One region of the Parabacteroides johnsonii DSM 18315 genome, then DNA from elsewhere that is predicted to be linked to it. Evidence: riboswitches for the same ligand, from Rfam matches in the RefSeq annotation. Region 1 holds a riboswitch; each other region holds the start of a gene.

Region 1 (5,163 bases):
GTTGATTGCTGCTGCCACGAAAGAGGAGGCTTTCATCACGTAGAGATTGTTTGAATTTGCCGTCTACCAGGACGTCGATGTATTTGAGTAGTTCGGCCTGTTTCGGATTGTTCAGGAGGCGCTCGAAAGTATAGCCGGTATAACACCAGATGGTTTTCCGGCTTTTTTCTTTGATCGCCTGTGCCAGTTTAGTGAAACCTTCCGGCTGGAACATGGGATCGCCGCCGCTGAAGGTCACATTGGCAAAGTCATCTGCTAAGACCTTTTCCAGGATTTCTTCTGTCGGTACTTGTTTCCCTTTTCTTATATCCCACGATTCAGGATTATGACAACCCGGACAGGCGTTCGGACAACCTGCCGCATAGATCGCGGTCCGGAATCCCGGACCGTCGACTGTTGTATCTTCTATGATATCAATGATGGAAAGCACGTTGTGAATTAAAAATTAATAATTAATAATGAAAGATTAGGCTTCATTTTTCACTATGAACAACCCGGTCGTTCAGTTCTGACAGTTTCGCCTTGTTCCAGCGGTCTGTCGTACCGACCAGATAGCCGGTGATGCGCTGGAGTTTGTCGAGATGGGCGCTGCCGCATTTCGGGCATTTTTCCAAATGGGTTTCCGCATTTTCGTAGCCGCAATCGAGACAACGGTTGCGATTGTGGTTGACGGAGCCGTAACCGATGTTATAACGGTCCATCATATCGACAACTTGCATGATTACTTCCGGGTTATGGGTCGCGTCTCCATCCATTTCGACATAGAAGATATGGCCTCCGCGTGTCATCTCGTGATAGGGAGCTTCCACTTCCGCCTTGTGGCGGGCGCTACATTTGTAATAGACGGGTACATGGTTGGAGTTCGTATAATAGTCGCGGTCTGTGATGCCGGGCAACGAACCGAATTTCTTGTGGTCACGACGGGTAAACTTACCTGACAAACCTTCGGCTGGCGTTGCCAGTACGCTGTAATTATGCTGGTATTCTTCCGAAAACTGATTGGCCCGGTTACGGATGTAGCTGACGATTTTCAACCCTAACTCCTGCGATGCTGCATCTTCTCCGTGGTGTTTGCCGGTGAGGGCGACCAGGCATTCCGCCAGGCCGATAAAGCCGATCCCCAATGTTCCCTGATTGATAACGGGTGCGATCGTGTCGTTCGGCTTCAGTTTCTCGCTACCCAGCCAGAGAGACGACATCAACAGCGGGAACTGTTTGGCATATGCCGTTTTCTGGAATTCCATGCGCTCGTGCAGCTGGCGGGCTGTTATATCCAGCATATGGTCGAGTTTGGCAAAGAACTGGGCGATTCGTTCTTCCTTGTTTTCTATGTGCATGCATTCGATGGCGAGGCGTACGATATTGATCGTCGAGAAAGAGAGGTTACCGCGCCCGATAGATGTTTTCGGACCGAAACGATTCTCGAATACACGTGTGCGGCATCCCATGGTTGCAACCTCGTGCATATAACGTTGTGGGTTGTCTGCACGCCAGTCTTCGCTTTGGTTGAATGTTGCGTCGAGGTTGAGGAAGTTCGGGAAGAAACGGCGGGCCGTCACCTTACAGGCAAGCTGGTAAAGATCGTAGTTGCGGTCTTCCGGCAGATAGCTCACTCCGCGTTTCTTTTTCCATATCTGGATCGGGAAGATGGCCGTCTCACCGTTGCCGACCCCGCGATATGTGCTTTTCAGTATCTCACGGATGATACAGCGTCCTTCGGCCGAAGTGTCCGTTCCGTAATTAATAGAACTGAATACCACCTGGTTACCACCACGGGAATGGATGGTGTTCATATTATGAATAAAGGCTTCCATTGACTGATGTACGCGGCTGACAGTCTTGTTGACGGCATGTTGGATGATACGTTCATCGCCGCTTAATCCTTCGAGCGGACGATTTATATAGTCGTCCAATTCCCGCTGATAGAGATGTGAATAGTCCTGCCCGTTCAGTTCTTCCAGGTTCTTGATTTCCTCGATGAAACTATTGCGCACGTAAGGAGCCAGATAGAAATCGAATGCCGGGATTGCCTGGCCACCATGCATTTCGTTCTGGGCTGTCTCGAGTGAGATGCAGCCTAAGATACTGGCTGTTTCGATGCGCTTTGCCGGGCGTGATTCTCCATGTCCGGCTGAAAATCCGTATTTCAGGATGCGGTCCAACGGATGCTGTACGCACGTGAGGCTCTTGGTCGGATAATAGTCTTTATCATGGATATGTAGATAGTTGTTTTCCACCGCCTCCTTGACCTCTTCGCTCAACAGGTAGTCGTCGACGAACGGCTTGGTCGTTTCGCTGGAGAACTTCATCATCATGCCGGCAGGCGTGTCGGCATTCATATTGGCATTCTCGCGGGTGATGTCGTTGGATTTGATATTGATGATCTCCAGGAACATATCGCGCGTTTTGGCTTTGCGGGCGATGCTACGCTGATTGCGGTACGCAATGTATTTCTGTGCAACGTCCTTACGGCTACTGTTCATCAACTCCAACTCGACAGCATCCTGGATGGCTTCGACAGTCATCTGTGTGTCGCCTTTGAAAGAAATATGATCGGTGATCTGGCGGACCAACTCCCGGTCTTCTCCGTTTTCAGTGTGCAACATCGCTTTACGGATAGCTGTTGCTATCTTCTCTTCGTTGAATCCGACGATACGTCCGTCACGTTTGATAACTGTCTGAATCATGATAAATCTATTATTGAAATTTGTATGTTTTTATGCCTGCAAAAGTATATAGTATAACAATATGGTAAACCTTTTTGGAAAACTTTTGTGTAGTTAAAATATGTCAATCTATTTATTTATAGTTATTTATTTTGATGAATTGGAAAACTTTTAAAGTTTAGTTTGTTTTAAAATTTCCCAAAAGTGTACACCTTCTTAACTCTTTGTGTATAATGTGGAAAACTCCTGAAGAAAGTGTTAATGTGGAAAAAATAATTTGGAAAAGAGATACACACTATACTTTTTTTGTCTAATTTTGCTTTCGAATCGGTTCCGTATGATCAAATCGGATGATACGGATTAAAAGGGAATCGGGTGAAAATCCCGGACAGTCCCGCTGCTGTGAAGCTCCGTTTCAACATCCTGAAACTACTTTTGCCACTGGCTTATGGTTATAAACCGGGAAGGCTTTAGGATGGGAGTCAGTCAGAAGACCTGCCGTTCATTAAAGGCTATTCTTTCCTCGTGGGTTAGGAGAATGGTTCGAAAAAGTTTCTAATTTCATAAATAGTAAAAAGATGGAAAAGCTTTGCTCGCGTTGTGGCACAAAGTTTGTCGGCAACATCGATTTATTGTCGGGCGACTTTGCAGCTACTGGCTTGGACCAGTATCAGAAAACCTTTATCAGGGTCTATTATAAGAATTGCCTTTGTCCGGAATGTATCGGGCATATTCGGGACACGTTCTATGCTTTCGACGTTTCTCCGGTTTACCGTAAAGATCGATAGGGTATCATGGAATGGATTAAAGAACTACTGTGGGGCGAAGGGATAGGACATTCCCTTCTGTTGCTCGCATTTACGGTTGCAGCCGGTATCCAGTTAGGTAAAATCAAGGTCTTCGGAATCTCGTTGGGGGTTACGTGGGTACTCTTTGTCGGGATCATGCTCGGACATTTCGGTTTTTATATCCATCCTGCCGTTATTCATTTCTTTCAGGAATTTGGATTGATCTTATTTGTTTATTCGGTAGGTATGCAGGTCGGTCCAGGATTTTTCTCTTCGTTCAAGAGAGGGGGAATGACGCTGAACGGGCTGGCTTGCGGTATTGTCTTCTTAGGTGTGGCCACGGCTTTGGTGATACACTTCGTGGCGAACATACCGATCCCGGCCATCGTCGGGATCTTGTCCGGAGCGGTCACTAATACGCCGGGGCTCGGTGCTGCTCAGCAGGCTTATACGGATATGACGGGAAGTGGGGACGAGAGCATTGCGCTGGGTTATGCCGTTGCCTATCCGTTAGGCGTAATCGGGATCATTCTGGCGATGCTGTTTATCCGGTATGTGTTCCATGTCAGTTTCGATGATGAAGCGAAGAAGCTGGAGGCGGAGAATGATACGCATGCGGAAGCCATCCCTGTCTCGTTGATCGTTAAGAATCCGGCAGTGTTTAAGAGAAAGGTGATCGAGTTGGCCGCTTTGCTGGAGCATCGCGAATTTGTCATCTCGCGTATATGGCGCAAAGCGACTAATAAGGTCGAAATTGTAACTGGAAACACCGTTTTGCAGGAAGACGATAAAATCTTCGTCATCACGACCGAGCATGATGTGGAAACGATTAAAACATTTATCGGGGAAGAAATCCAGATGGACCGGAAGCAGTGGATTCCGGCGGAGAGCCAGTTCATCAGCCGCCGTATCTTGGTGACAAAGCCGGAACTGACAGGCCGCCGGTTAGGGGATTTGCAACTGCGTCACTTGCATGGTATCAATGTGACGCGTGTCAACCGTGCCGGTCTTGAATTGGTGGCGACACAGGGATTGCAGTTGCAGGTGGGCGACCGGGTGACGGTTGTCGGAAGCGAATTAGCAGTCGACAAGGTGAGTGCTATTTTGGGTAATTCCATGAAGCGGCTGAACGAGCCGAACCTGATTACCATCTTTGTCGGGATTGCATTGGGAATCGTCTTGGGAAGTATACCGTTTTCAGTTCCGGGAATTCCGCAGCCGATCAAGCTGGGATTGGCAGGCGGGCCGTTGATTGTGGCGATCCTGATCAGCCGTTTCGGCTATCGTTACCGACTTGTGACCTATACGACGCAAAGCGCCAACCTGATGTTGCGCGAGATCGGGATCACGATGTTCCTCGCCTGCGTCGGACTGAATGCGGGAGGCGGATTTATCGATACGATCGTGAATAGAGGTGGGTTTATTTGGATCGGCTATGGTTTTATCATCACGATGCTGCCGTTGCTGGTCATCGGGTTGATCGGGCGCTATTACTGCAAACTGAATTATTTTATGTTGATCGGCTTGCTTGCCGGAAGTATGACCGATCCGCCTGCGCTGGCCTATGCGAATGCAACGGCGGGAAACGATGCTCCGGCTGTCAGCTATGCGACGGTCTATCCCTTGACGATGTTCCTGCGGGTACTGACGGCACAACTGATGATTTTATTCTTCTATACATAATATAATAGTATTGTTATTTGTTGTTA
Region 2 (5,163 bases), 2.3 Mb from region 1:
AACAGGGTATTACCGACCGCGTATGTTACCGTATAGCCTAATGCTGGTGTCTGGCTCTCAACGGCATCCTCCACAGCCCCTAAAGCTGCTGTGGTAGTACGTGCTCCGGATGTACAGCCTAACGTAATGGCCGGATGGAACTTAAAGACATATCTTCCCAACAGCACACCGACAATCAACGGGATAGCGGTAGCCAACGCACCGATAAAGAAGAGACTGATACCGACTTCCTTCAGCCCGGTGACAAAGCTCGGTCCGGCCGTAATACCGACAACAGCGATGAACATATTCAACCCGACATTATTCAGTACCCAAAGGGAAGGTTCCGGGATTCGTCCGAAAGTCGGATGCTTGGAACGCAACCATCCGAAGACCAATCCGGCGATCAACGCCCCACCACTCGTACTCAAGCTGATGGGAACACCTCCGAAATGGATCGTCAAAGCCCCCACGACACCTCCGAGAAAAATCCCGAGGCCGACGAAAATCATATCCGTCTGGTTTGTCGGGCGATCGGCATAGCCTAATGTATCGGCAGCCGCATTCACCTCCAATTTTGTGCCGACCAACTCCAGCATATCGCCGGGATCGATCGTCGTGGCAGCCAAAACCGGTATGTTGATGCCGGCACGTTTGATGCTCTTGATGCTGACACCGTGCATGACCGGCAGTTTGCGCAGTTTGGCAACTGTCATGCCTGCATATTTCTTGCGGGAGATCAATACGGGTAGCGTTTCGGCCGGGAAGTCTAACAACTCGATATCATTGACTTCATCGCCGATCCAGTCCTCCTCTCCGATCACAAATTCACGACGTCCACTGAGCACGACTTCGTTTCCTTTCAAAAGCATCTGATCGGCCTTCGCATCCCGGATCACACCATCGATACGAACCCGTTCGACGAAAAGGCGTCTTCCTTCTCCTTCCAAATAATCTTCCAGTTCTTTCACGGTCTTCCCCGCCCCGAACCAGTCGTTGCTGATCTTGTAGGCGCGAAACGTGATCGGACGGGCGGCAGGCATGAAGCCGGGTTGCTCGCTTTCGTCATCCGCCCCCATTTTGGCTTCCAGTTCGCGACAGGCTTTCTTGACCGATTCGATCCCGCCCAACAGACGAGGAGCGATATCGCTCATGATCCAGGCGGAACCGGCCGTACCGAAAATATAAGAAACGGCATAGGCTACCGGCATGACATTGATCATATCCGTTTTATCTGCCGCCGGTATTCCTAATTGGTTAATCGTATCTTCGGCCACACCGAGCACAGCGGATATCGTCTGCGAACCAGCCAACAGACCGGCAGCCTCTCCGGCAGAATAGCCCATGATCTTTGCCAGCATAAACGGGGCCAGCAGGCAGAACAGGCACATCACGACGGCAAACAAGACCTGTGGCAATCCTTCCTTTTTCAATCCCCGGAAGAATTGCGGACCGACACTATACCCTACGGCAAACAAGAACATCAGGAAAAACACCGATTTCAGCGGGGCCCCGATATCGATATGCAATTGCCCGATCAACACACCGACCAGCAAGACGCTGGTAACCGTCCCTAACGTGAACTTTTTAATCTTGAATTTACCGATCCAGAAGCCGAAAGCCAGCGTGAGAAAGATGGCAAGCTCCGGGTAATGCCGGAGCAAATTGGCAAACCATTCCATATATCTATTTTTTTTGGCGTTAATAAAATTGATAATGAAACACGACAAAGGAAAGAGTTGTTGTGTTAAACCAAACGAAAGCAGAGTTAAATTTATAGTTGGCATTTCTAAATAAATCTCTATCTTTGCCTCCGCTTAGGTGATATAACTGCCATCCGACAGTTGTATAAAAGGGAATCCGGTGGAAATCCGGAACAGTGCCCGCTACTGTAAAGCCATATTAAAAAAAGAAGAAAGCATTCTCCATGCCACTATCCGCAAGGATGGGAAGGCCGCTTTCCGAAAAGGCTAAGTCAGGAAACCTGCCAAGCAAGACAATAATAACTCTCCCGGGGCCAGGAAAGCTATTGACACATACATAATAAAACTCTTTTTTCCATGAAAAAGAAATGTTGGCTGACAGCCCTTCTTGCGGGTTGTTCTCTTTGCGCGTCACACGCACAAACCGTGTTGCGCACGGATACGAATGATCTGAGAGAGATCCGCCTGGACGAGGTCGTCGTGACAGGTACCGGAACGGAACATTATTTGAAAGACGCTCCCGTACAGACGGAAGTGATCACAGGGAAAGCGTTGGAACAATACAACGGACGCAGCCTCGACGAGATTCTGAGCGCCCTCTCCCCTTCCATCACGTTCAGTCCGGGAGACATGGGTAGCAATATCCAGCTAAACGGATTGAAGAACGACTATATCCTGATCATGGTGAACGGGAAACGGATGAACGGCGACATCGGCGGACAAAACGACCTGAGTATCATCAACCCGGCAACCATCGAACGCATCGAGATTGTAAAAGGAGCCTCCTCTTCCTTGTATGGAAGCGATGCTATCGCGGGTGTCATCAACATCATCACGAAAAAGAACCGCGATAAAGTCAGTGTCTCCAACACGACACGCGTCGGCAATTACGACGACCTGCTCCAGAGCGAAATAATAGGGTTCAGCAACGGAAAGCTGAACTCCACCACTTCCGCAAGCATGAAACATACCGGAGGTTGGCAAAACACGACTCAAGAATGGTATCACCACGATCTGCAAGAAGGAAGCGTGAGCAAAACAGTGAGCCGCTCCACCAACTTCACGCTTTCCCAGAATTTCACTTATAAAGCGAGCGACAGACTCAGCTTGTCGGCCGATGCCTCTTATTACCAGAAATGGATTTTCCGTCCTGTCGGTCCCTGGAAATATTATTTATACGACTATTTCTACCGGAACCAGGATTACGCCTTAGGCTTAAAATATAGGCTGAACGACAAACGGAGCTATCTGACCGCCGATGCTTCTTTCGGACAGTACAACTACTATTTCGATTATACGGGCCAAGAAGTGACCAACTTTTTCCATCCCGACGGAACGCGGGTTGTCAATTACCCCGGCGACCGCGTATTACAGACCATGCAGCGCAGATGGTTGAACCATGTCAAAGGGGTATTCTATTTAGGAGACAATCATATTTTAAGTGCCGGAATCGAGCACCAACACGACTATCTGAAATCTCCTTACCGCCTGAAACAGGGGAAGGCATCTGTCTATACTTTAGCCTCTTATGCACAAGACGAATGGTCGATAACAAACCGGCTAAACCTGACTCTCGGTTATCGTTTTGTCCATCATAAAGAATTCGGTCAAAAGTTCACCCCAAAAATATCAGCCAAGTACAGCCTTGGCGATTTCAACCTGCGTGCCACTTACTCGTATGGTTTCAAAGCCCCCACCTTGAAAGAGCTTTATCAGAATTATATCACCGTTATCATGGGACCGCTGAAAGCCTATTACGGCAACGAGAACCTAAAGCCCCAAAGTTCGAACTACGGTTCGGCAAGCGTAGAATACAGCAACGGGAAATTCCAGGCAACCGTGACCGGGTACTATAACCGGATACACAACATGATCGCCCTGACCGTCGTCCCGACTTCGTCAGAAGACAAATTCCTGGAAGTAGAAGAAACGATGAAATACAACAACCTCGCCAAAGCCCGTTCATTCGGAGCCGACTTCACCTTCAACTATCAGGTGCTTCCGTCACTGGCTATCGGAGGAGGCTACAGTTATACGGATGCAAAAGCCCAGTACACGGAAGACCAGAACGATCCCAACTACATGAAATATCTGCCGATCAACGCGACTTCCTACCACAATGCCAACTGGAAAATAGCCTGGACACACAAAGATGTCGGCGTCAGCCTTTTCGGCAGATACCAGTCCACACGCTATTACATCACGGATGGAAATGGAAAAGCCTATCAGCTCTGGCGCCTGAATGTAAGAAGCTCACTGCTGAAAACGAAGAAATGGAACCTGGGGATGAATGCCGGCATCGATAATATATTCAATTATATCGACCGCACACCTTTCGGCAAGAACCGGGGGACAACCAGTCCCGGACGGACTTTATACCTCTCGCTGAACGTTAAATTTCAGAATAAACAAAAATAATCACTTTTAAAAATCAGTAAAAATGAAGAAGTTTAAACATTTATGGCTGGCAGGCTTATTACTTGCAGCCACAGTAGGGTTCACATCCTGTGACGACGATGACGACAATGCAACATCTGCCAACCCGGCAGAAGAATTCGTGACAAAGAACAAAAAGCACGAGACAGCCATTCTGCTATGTACTTTCGGAAGTACTTTCAAAGAATCTATCAAGACCTACGATCAGACGTTGGCAGATTTCGAAACGGCATTTCCTGATGCAGACATCTATCTGGCTTTTACATCTTACACCTGTGTGAATCGTGTCTTCGCCGAAACAGGTATCGAGCGTTATCAACCGGATCTTTGGTTAAAAGCAATTGGTAAAGCCGGTTATAAAAAAGTAGCCGTACAATCTTTACACATCATTCCCGGCGAAGAGTATCTGAACTTAATGAACAAAACGGTCAAGAAAGACTTCATGATCGAACAATACCCGAATGTCCAAGTGACAAAAGGTACCTGTCTGGTTTACGATGAAGACGATGTGCAAGCTGTTTCTGCCGCCTTATACGATCATTACAAGAGCAACCTGGCCGACAAAAAACATTTGCTCCTGTTGATGGGACACGGCAACCCGGACAAGAACTACAATGCCAACAGCAAATACGCCGAAGTGGAAGAAGCCATGCAAGCATTGTCTCCTAACAAAAACGTATTCGTCGGGACTGTCGACTATGGCGACATGCTGTTCTGGCCGTTGGACAAGGATGAAAAACCTTTACCTGCGCCTAATGCCGAAAGCGTTTATTCCAAACTGACAAAATACTGCGAAGACAACAACCTGCAACCGTCAGATATCACGATCTCGTTGGCTCCCTTCATGTCTATCGCTGGCGACCATGCCCACAACGACCTGTGGGGCATCGAAGACGGTGACGACTTTAGCGAAGCTACTCCGGGCGCCGATGCTTGCTGGAGATTGAAATTGCTGAAGATGGGCTTCAAGATCGCCACAGACGAAAGTCACAACGGGGATGTCGATAAATGTACGATCAACGGTTTGGGCGACTATGCCTCCATA
Region 3 (5,163 bases), 1.9 Mb from region 1:
GTAGGGACTGCGTCCCATCTCGACCAACTCCCGCACAGACATATTCCGGATATCACATTTCTCCGTCAAGACCACACCGATCGTCGTGCTCAGTTCCTTGTCCGAATAGCTATCCACATCACGTCCCAAGACGGCGATCTCACCTCCCAACTTCGGCTGGAAAGCCGACAACGTGCGTAAGAGCGTCGACTTCCCGACTCCGTTCTCCCCTAACAGGCAGGTTAATTCTCCGCTATAAATCCGGGCTTGTATATGGCTTGCCACCAACTTAGTATCGTTCTTTGTCCGGTAACCGATAGAGAGATCATGTATATGGATCGTATCTTGTTTCATCATTCGTTCAGTTCGTTCTTACGTTTGCGGAATAGTACGGAGGCCACTACAGGAGCACCGACCAAGGCAGTCACCGAGTTGACCGGCAAAGCCCCTTCGAAGCCGGGCATCCGGGCAATCAGGTTACAGGCGAGCGCCAATGCGGCACCGGCAAACAAGACGGCAGGCATCAGGACCCGGTGGTCGGAGGTTTGAAAAATGGCCCGGCACAGGTGCGGAACGGCCAGGCCAAGAAAGATGACCGGTCCGCAATAGGCCGTCACGATCGCCGTCAGCACTCCTGCCGAGGTGATCACCAAAAGACGTGCCCGCTTGATGTTCAATCCCAAGTTACGGGCATAGCCGTCGCCAAGCAGCATCAGGTTCAACGTCTTGATCAACAGGAACGACAAAGGGATCAGAATCGCCATGATCGCAACAAACAGCATCATCTGGTTGCCGGAAACACGTGAGAAGCTGCCTAACCCCCAGATCACATAGGCGCGAATATCCTCCTCCACGCTGAAGAACTTTAGCACGCCGATCACCGCATTCGCCACGTAGCCGATCATCACACCGATGATCAGTAGCGTCACGTTCCCTTTCACCTTCTGCGACACATATACGATCAACGCCATCACCGACAGCGAACCGATCACAGCCGCAATCGAAAGCGCAATTTCTCCCATAAACCCTAATTTGCTAAGCGCAACTCCTCCGAGGCTACCGCTCAACAACACCACGAAGGCCACGCCCATACTCGCACCGGAACTGATCCCCAACACGGAAGGCCCCGCCAGCGGATTCCGGAAAACAGTCTGCATCTGCAAGCCGCTTATCGCCAAGCCCGCTCCCGCCACCAAAGCAGTCAATGCCTGCGGAAGACGTGATTTCCAGACGATATTCTGCCAAGTCACCGGCTCGTCTCCAAGTCCGCAAATAATGTTCCAGACAGACTTCAACGGGATAGACACCGATCCTAACACCAAATTCAGGAACATCAGGACCAGGATAGACGCTACGATGAGCAACATAAGAAAAGTAGTGGAATGTCTCATTCGTGCAGCTTATTTGAGTCGGGCATAATAAACAGGCGTATGATCGGGCAGCAAGTCCGGATGGAATATATGCAGCAGGTCGGCCAGTACGACTTCCGGCTCGGTCGGCATACTTTCGTAAAAAGGCGTATCTTTCATGTTGCAATAGATGATCCCTTTCTCTTTGAAGGCACGGAAATCGGCATAACGCGGGTCCTGCTCCTTCAATGCCTCATAGCTGAACGTACCCGGATAGCTGTTCACAATGCGCCAGTAATCGGCTTCGTCACCCTGGTTGTAGACAGTTTCGAAATCGAGCGTCACACCTCCCGAACGTTTATCGTCTTTGAGGAAATAGTCGGCACCGGCGTCCTTGAAAAGCTGGGCGAGAAAGCTCTCCCCTCCTACGGCATACCAGTTACCGCCCCGCATCTCGCCGCTCAACACGACCGGACGTTTCTTCACTTTTCCTTCCGCCGTCAGCTCCTTCAATTCATTGTAACGGGCCGCGATGGCGTCGAATGTCTCGTTTGCCTTTTGCTCCTGTCCCACCAACAGACCGACGAACTTCACCCATTCCGCCTGTCCCAACGGCGTCATCTCCTTATAGCCTAAATGCGGGATCAATGGGATACCGACATCCTTCAAGGTCTCATATCCGCCCCGTTTAAAAGGCGAAACAAGGATCAGGTCGGGGTTCATACTCATGATCACCTCGTTGTCGAAATTCCCTTCTATACCGATTTTGGCGGTCTTCCCGCTCTTGAGACGTTCGTTCATCTCTCTATTGAACAGATGCCGGGTACTGGTCACCCCTACGACCTTGTCCAGTTCGCCCATCTTGATAAAATTGGACAACTGCAAAGATGTCATACAGATAACACTTCTGATGGGTGTCTCGATCACAGTATACGATTCGGGGATGCCGGCCGGTTTCGTTCCTCTCCTGACAAGCGCATAATGGAAAGTCGTACTTTCCTCATTCTGCGGGTCCTGGATATCCAGCAAGACATACCCGTCCCGATAGGATAATTCGAAACCACGGGCATACTCCGGTACAATATGGACACCGGAAAACGCGCTTTTTTCCGTCGTTTCCACCTTGTCGGTCCGTTGATTGTTTTTGGTCGTACACGAGGATGCGACACACAACGACATAAGCAGGCAGCACCCTGCCAGGCATTTTTTCATATTCAATATTATTTTATTATAACCAGGCGAGCGTTGTCCACCCCACGAGGACGAGACTCTTCTAAACCGAAACGGCAGGTCTTCTGACTTACTTCCATCCCCGGACACCTTCCCGATCCCCCGATCAGTGGCATTGAGTATTGCCGGTATGTTACCGAAGTTTCACAGCAGCGTGGTCTGTCCGGGATTCCCACCCGGTTCCCTTTTCATCCCTGTCCTGTAAGGAGGACAGGGAAACCTGTTTCAAAGGGCAAATATAATAATATTACTTTTCTTTCAAGAGAAAAGTGGCAGACAAATCAGTTTTTCTTACGAGCCGCCAGATATTCGTCTTCCGGCATGACTTTCAGCACATGGCCGCTTTCGTCGAAAGCGACAACCAGATTCCGCTGATCAGTCGTCTCGAGAGAGACCTTATACTGGATAGGGCTGCCGCCACCATTCGACTTGTACACCTCTTTGATCAGGCAATTTTCATAAGCGTTGTAAATCGCTTCCTGTGTGGCAAGATCCACATCGACGATATCGACCGCATAGAAATTTTTCATACTCAACATATCGATATCCATATTCTCGTCCTGCCCTGCCTGCGCATAACCGTTTTGAGACATACAGACACACGAAACCACCATAACCATCATCAATACTAACTTCTTCATAACCTAAAATTTTAAACAATCTATTTACCTTTTTCTAATCGCCCCATTAAATACAAATTATATGCCAAAGAACATAAAACGGTATTCTCCTTCTGAAACATTCTTCACTGCTTTTAAAAGTTTCAAGAGTTCCATCAGGTTGAAACTTTTGTTTCATCCGGGGAAACTTTAGTTTCATGCGGCAGAAACTTTAGTTTCATACTTTGAGACAGAATGAAACTAAAAAAGATTGTGGAACAGGATATGTAGAAATTATCCCCACAATTGTGGAATGCCGATTTGGAAAGTTCCTCAATTCTCCTCACTTTTGCACATCAAATAAATCAAACGCATATGTCGTACCCCATCTGCTTCGTATCGCTCGGTCCGGGAGACCCCGAACTGATCACCCTGAAAGGCTTGAAAAAGCTCCGACAGGCCGAGATCATCTATTGTCCCGCCACCATGAACAAAAACGGGCAACTCCTCTCCCGTGCGGCCCGTATTATTGAAGAATTGGGAATCGGCGAATCCGCGATCCGGCTCTTCACGCTTCCGATGAGTAAAAACCGCACCGAAGCCTGGAAAGTCTACGATGCCTTGTATGAAGAGGCAGCATCCGCTTGGGACGAAGGGAAAAAGGTGGTCATTGTGGCGGAAGGCGATGCCGGGTTCTACTCTTCCATACAATATATATACGACAAATTCAGGGAGAACCGCATCGAAGTAGAACGAACCGCCGGAATCCCAGCCTTCATTGCGGCAGGAGCCTTAGCCGGCTTGCATATCGTCAAACAGGAAGAACAGATCATCGTCATACCCGGAACGCTGACAGCGGAAGAATTGTCGGAAAAAATCAAGGCCGGCTATGTGATCGTCATCATGAAGCTGTCCCAATGCGTGGAGGCTGTCCATACCTGCATCCAGTTGCATCCGGAAGCGAACTTCCACTATTTTGAGAATGTCGGGACCGGGAAAGAGTTCTATACTTCCGACCGGAAACAAATTCAGGGAAAAATATTCCCATACTTTTCCCTGATGATCATCCAATAGTATATCTATCTAAACTATGCTATTATCGCATTCAGGCTGTCTATATGGAAACGAAGCATCTCGATATAAGGCAGGACCGAATTATGATATATGACTGCTTTCATATGCGAATCTTCCATTTTGTTGGCCTTGCGGTTGGCTTCACGCGTCTTACGGGCGTTATACAAGATAGCGGAAATATGATTCGAGATCTCATCCAGCACCTTATTCCCGGCATGGCAAATAGCCTCCGCCTCGTCCGGAGCGTATATCGAACTGGCCTGGGATACAGCCTCCAACATGGACTGCTGGTATGCACCTGCCATCGGGATCAGTTTATGAATTGCATGATGGCATAGCGAATGGGCCTCCTTCTGCTGCTGCTTGAGCGCAAGTTCCCATTTTGTTTCCTGGCTGTCCGAGCAAACCTGCTTGGATATCGAACGGGCCCCGAAACACTCTGATACCATTTTTAACCAAGTTTCTGTTTCAAATACTTTGGATGCAATTACTGCTAAACTAAATCTTGCTGTTGACATAATTCATATCTCCTCTAAATTGGTTTAAAGATTCTAACACTTTCTTTTTATCACATTAAAACTGATTTTTGATTTCATTTTATCATCATCACGATGCAAAAGTAAACAAATTATCAAACCCACCCCTACTACTTCCATACAAGAAGGTCTATTTTATAATTCTTTAAGAGAATAGATAGCTAAATGTATATATTTTGCCAACTCTGGTTTACAAAATATCAACAAAACAACAAATACATATTACATATTGCATATTCAAAAGTCAAAAAGACCAACATTTATCAATTTAACACTTTTATCGGGAGAGAATTACCACCTGTAAACCACCCGAGCTTTCATTTTGTTATTATATAAAAATATATTTACTTTTGTTTTCCACTTAAACTTACATAAGACATGAAATCGGACATAGAA

Evidence for each region. Region 1 has a riboswitch for cobalamin ahead of NQ564_RS17340 (hypothetical protein). Riboswitches for the same ligand answer to the same signal wherever they lie in the genome.
Region 2: linked by a shared signal. The riboswitch ahead of NQ564_RS07270 (TonB-dependent receptor plug domain-containing protein) and the one ahead of NQ564_RS17340 (hypothetical protein) in region 1 are both predicted to bind cobalamin.
Region 3: linked by a shared signal. The riboswitch ahead of NQ564_RS05765 (ABC transporter substrate-binding protein) and the one ahead of NQ564_RS17340 (hypothetical protein) in region 1 are both predicted to bind cobalamin.

Annotation. Positions count from the first base shown of each region.
Region 1 is NZ_CP102285.1:4,242,271-4,247,433, forward strand. It holds gene nrdG (anaerobic ribonucleoside-triphosphate reductase activating protein) at 1-430, opposite strand, end outside; gene NQ564_RS17335 (anaerobic ribonucleoside triphosphate reductase) at 474-2,687, opposite strand; cobalamin riboswitch at 2,978-3,183, shown strand; gene NQ564_RS17340 (hypothetical protein) at 3,245-3,454, shown strand; gene NQ564_RS17345 (putative transporter) at 3,461-5,137, shown strand.
Region 2 is NZ_CP102285.1:1,747,274-1,752,436, forward strand. It holds gene aspT (aspartate-alanine antiporter) at 1-1,661, opposite strand, end outside; cobalamin riboswitch at 1,782-1,985, shown strand; gene NQ564_RS07270 (TonB-dependent receptor plug domain-containing protein) at 2,040-4,100, shown strand; gene NQ564_RS07275 (sirohydrochlorin cobaltochelatase) at 4,123-5,163, shown strand, end outside.
Region 3 is NZ_CP102285.1:1,399,815-1,404,977, reverse strand. It holds gene NQ564_RS05775 (ABC transporter ATP-binding protein) at 1-333, opposite strand, end outside; gene NQ564_RS05770 (FecCD family ABC transporter permease) at 333-1,370, opposite strand; gene NQ564_RS05765 (ABC transporter substrate-binding protein) at 1,380-2,540, opposite strand; cobalamin riboswitch at 2,597-2,798, opposite strand; gene NQ564_RS05760 (hypothetical protein) at 2,840-3,199, opposite strand; gene NQ564_RS05755 (precorrin-2 C(20)-methyltransferase) at 3,533-4,231, shown strand; gene NQ564_RS05750 (glutamine synthetase) at 4,246-4,680, opposite strand; gene NQ564_RS05745 (formate--tetrahydrofolate ligase) at 5,146-5,163, shown strand, end outside.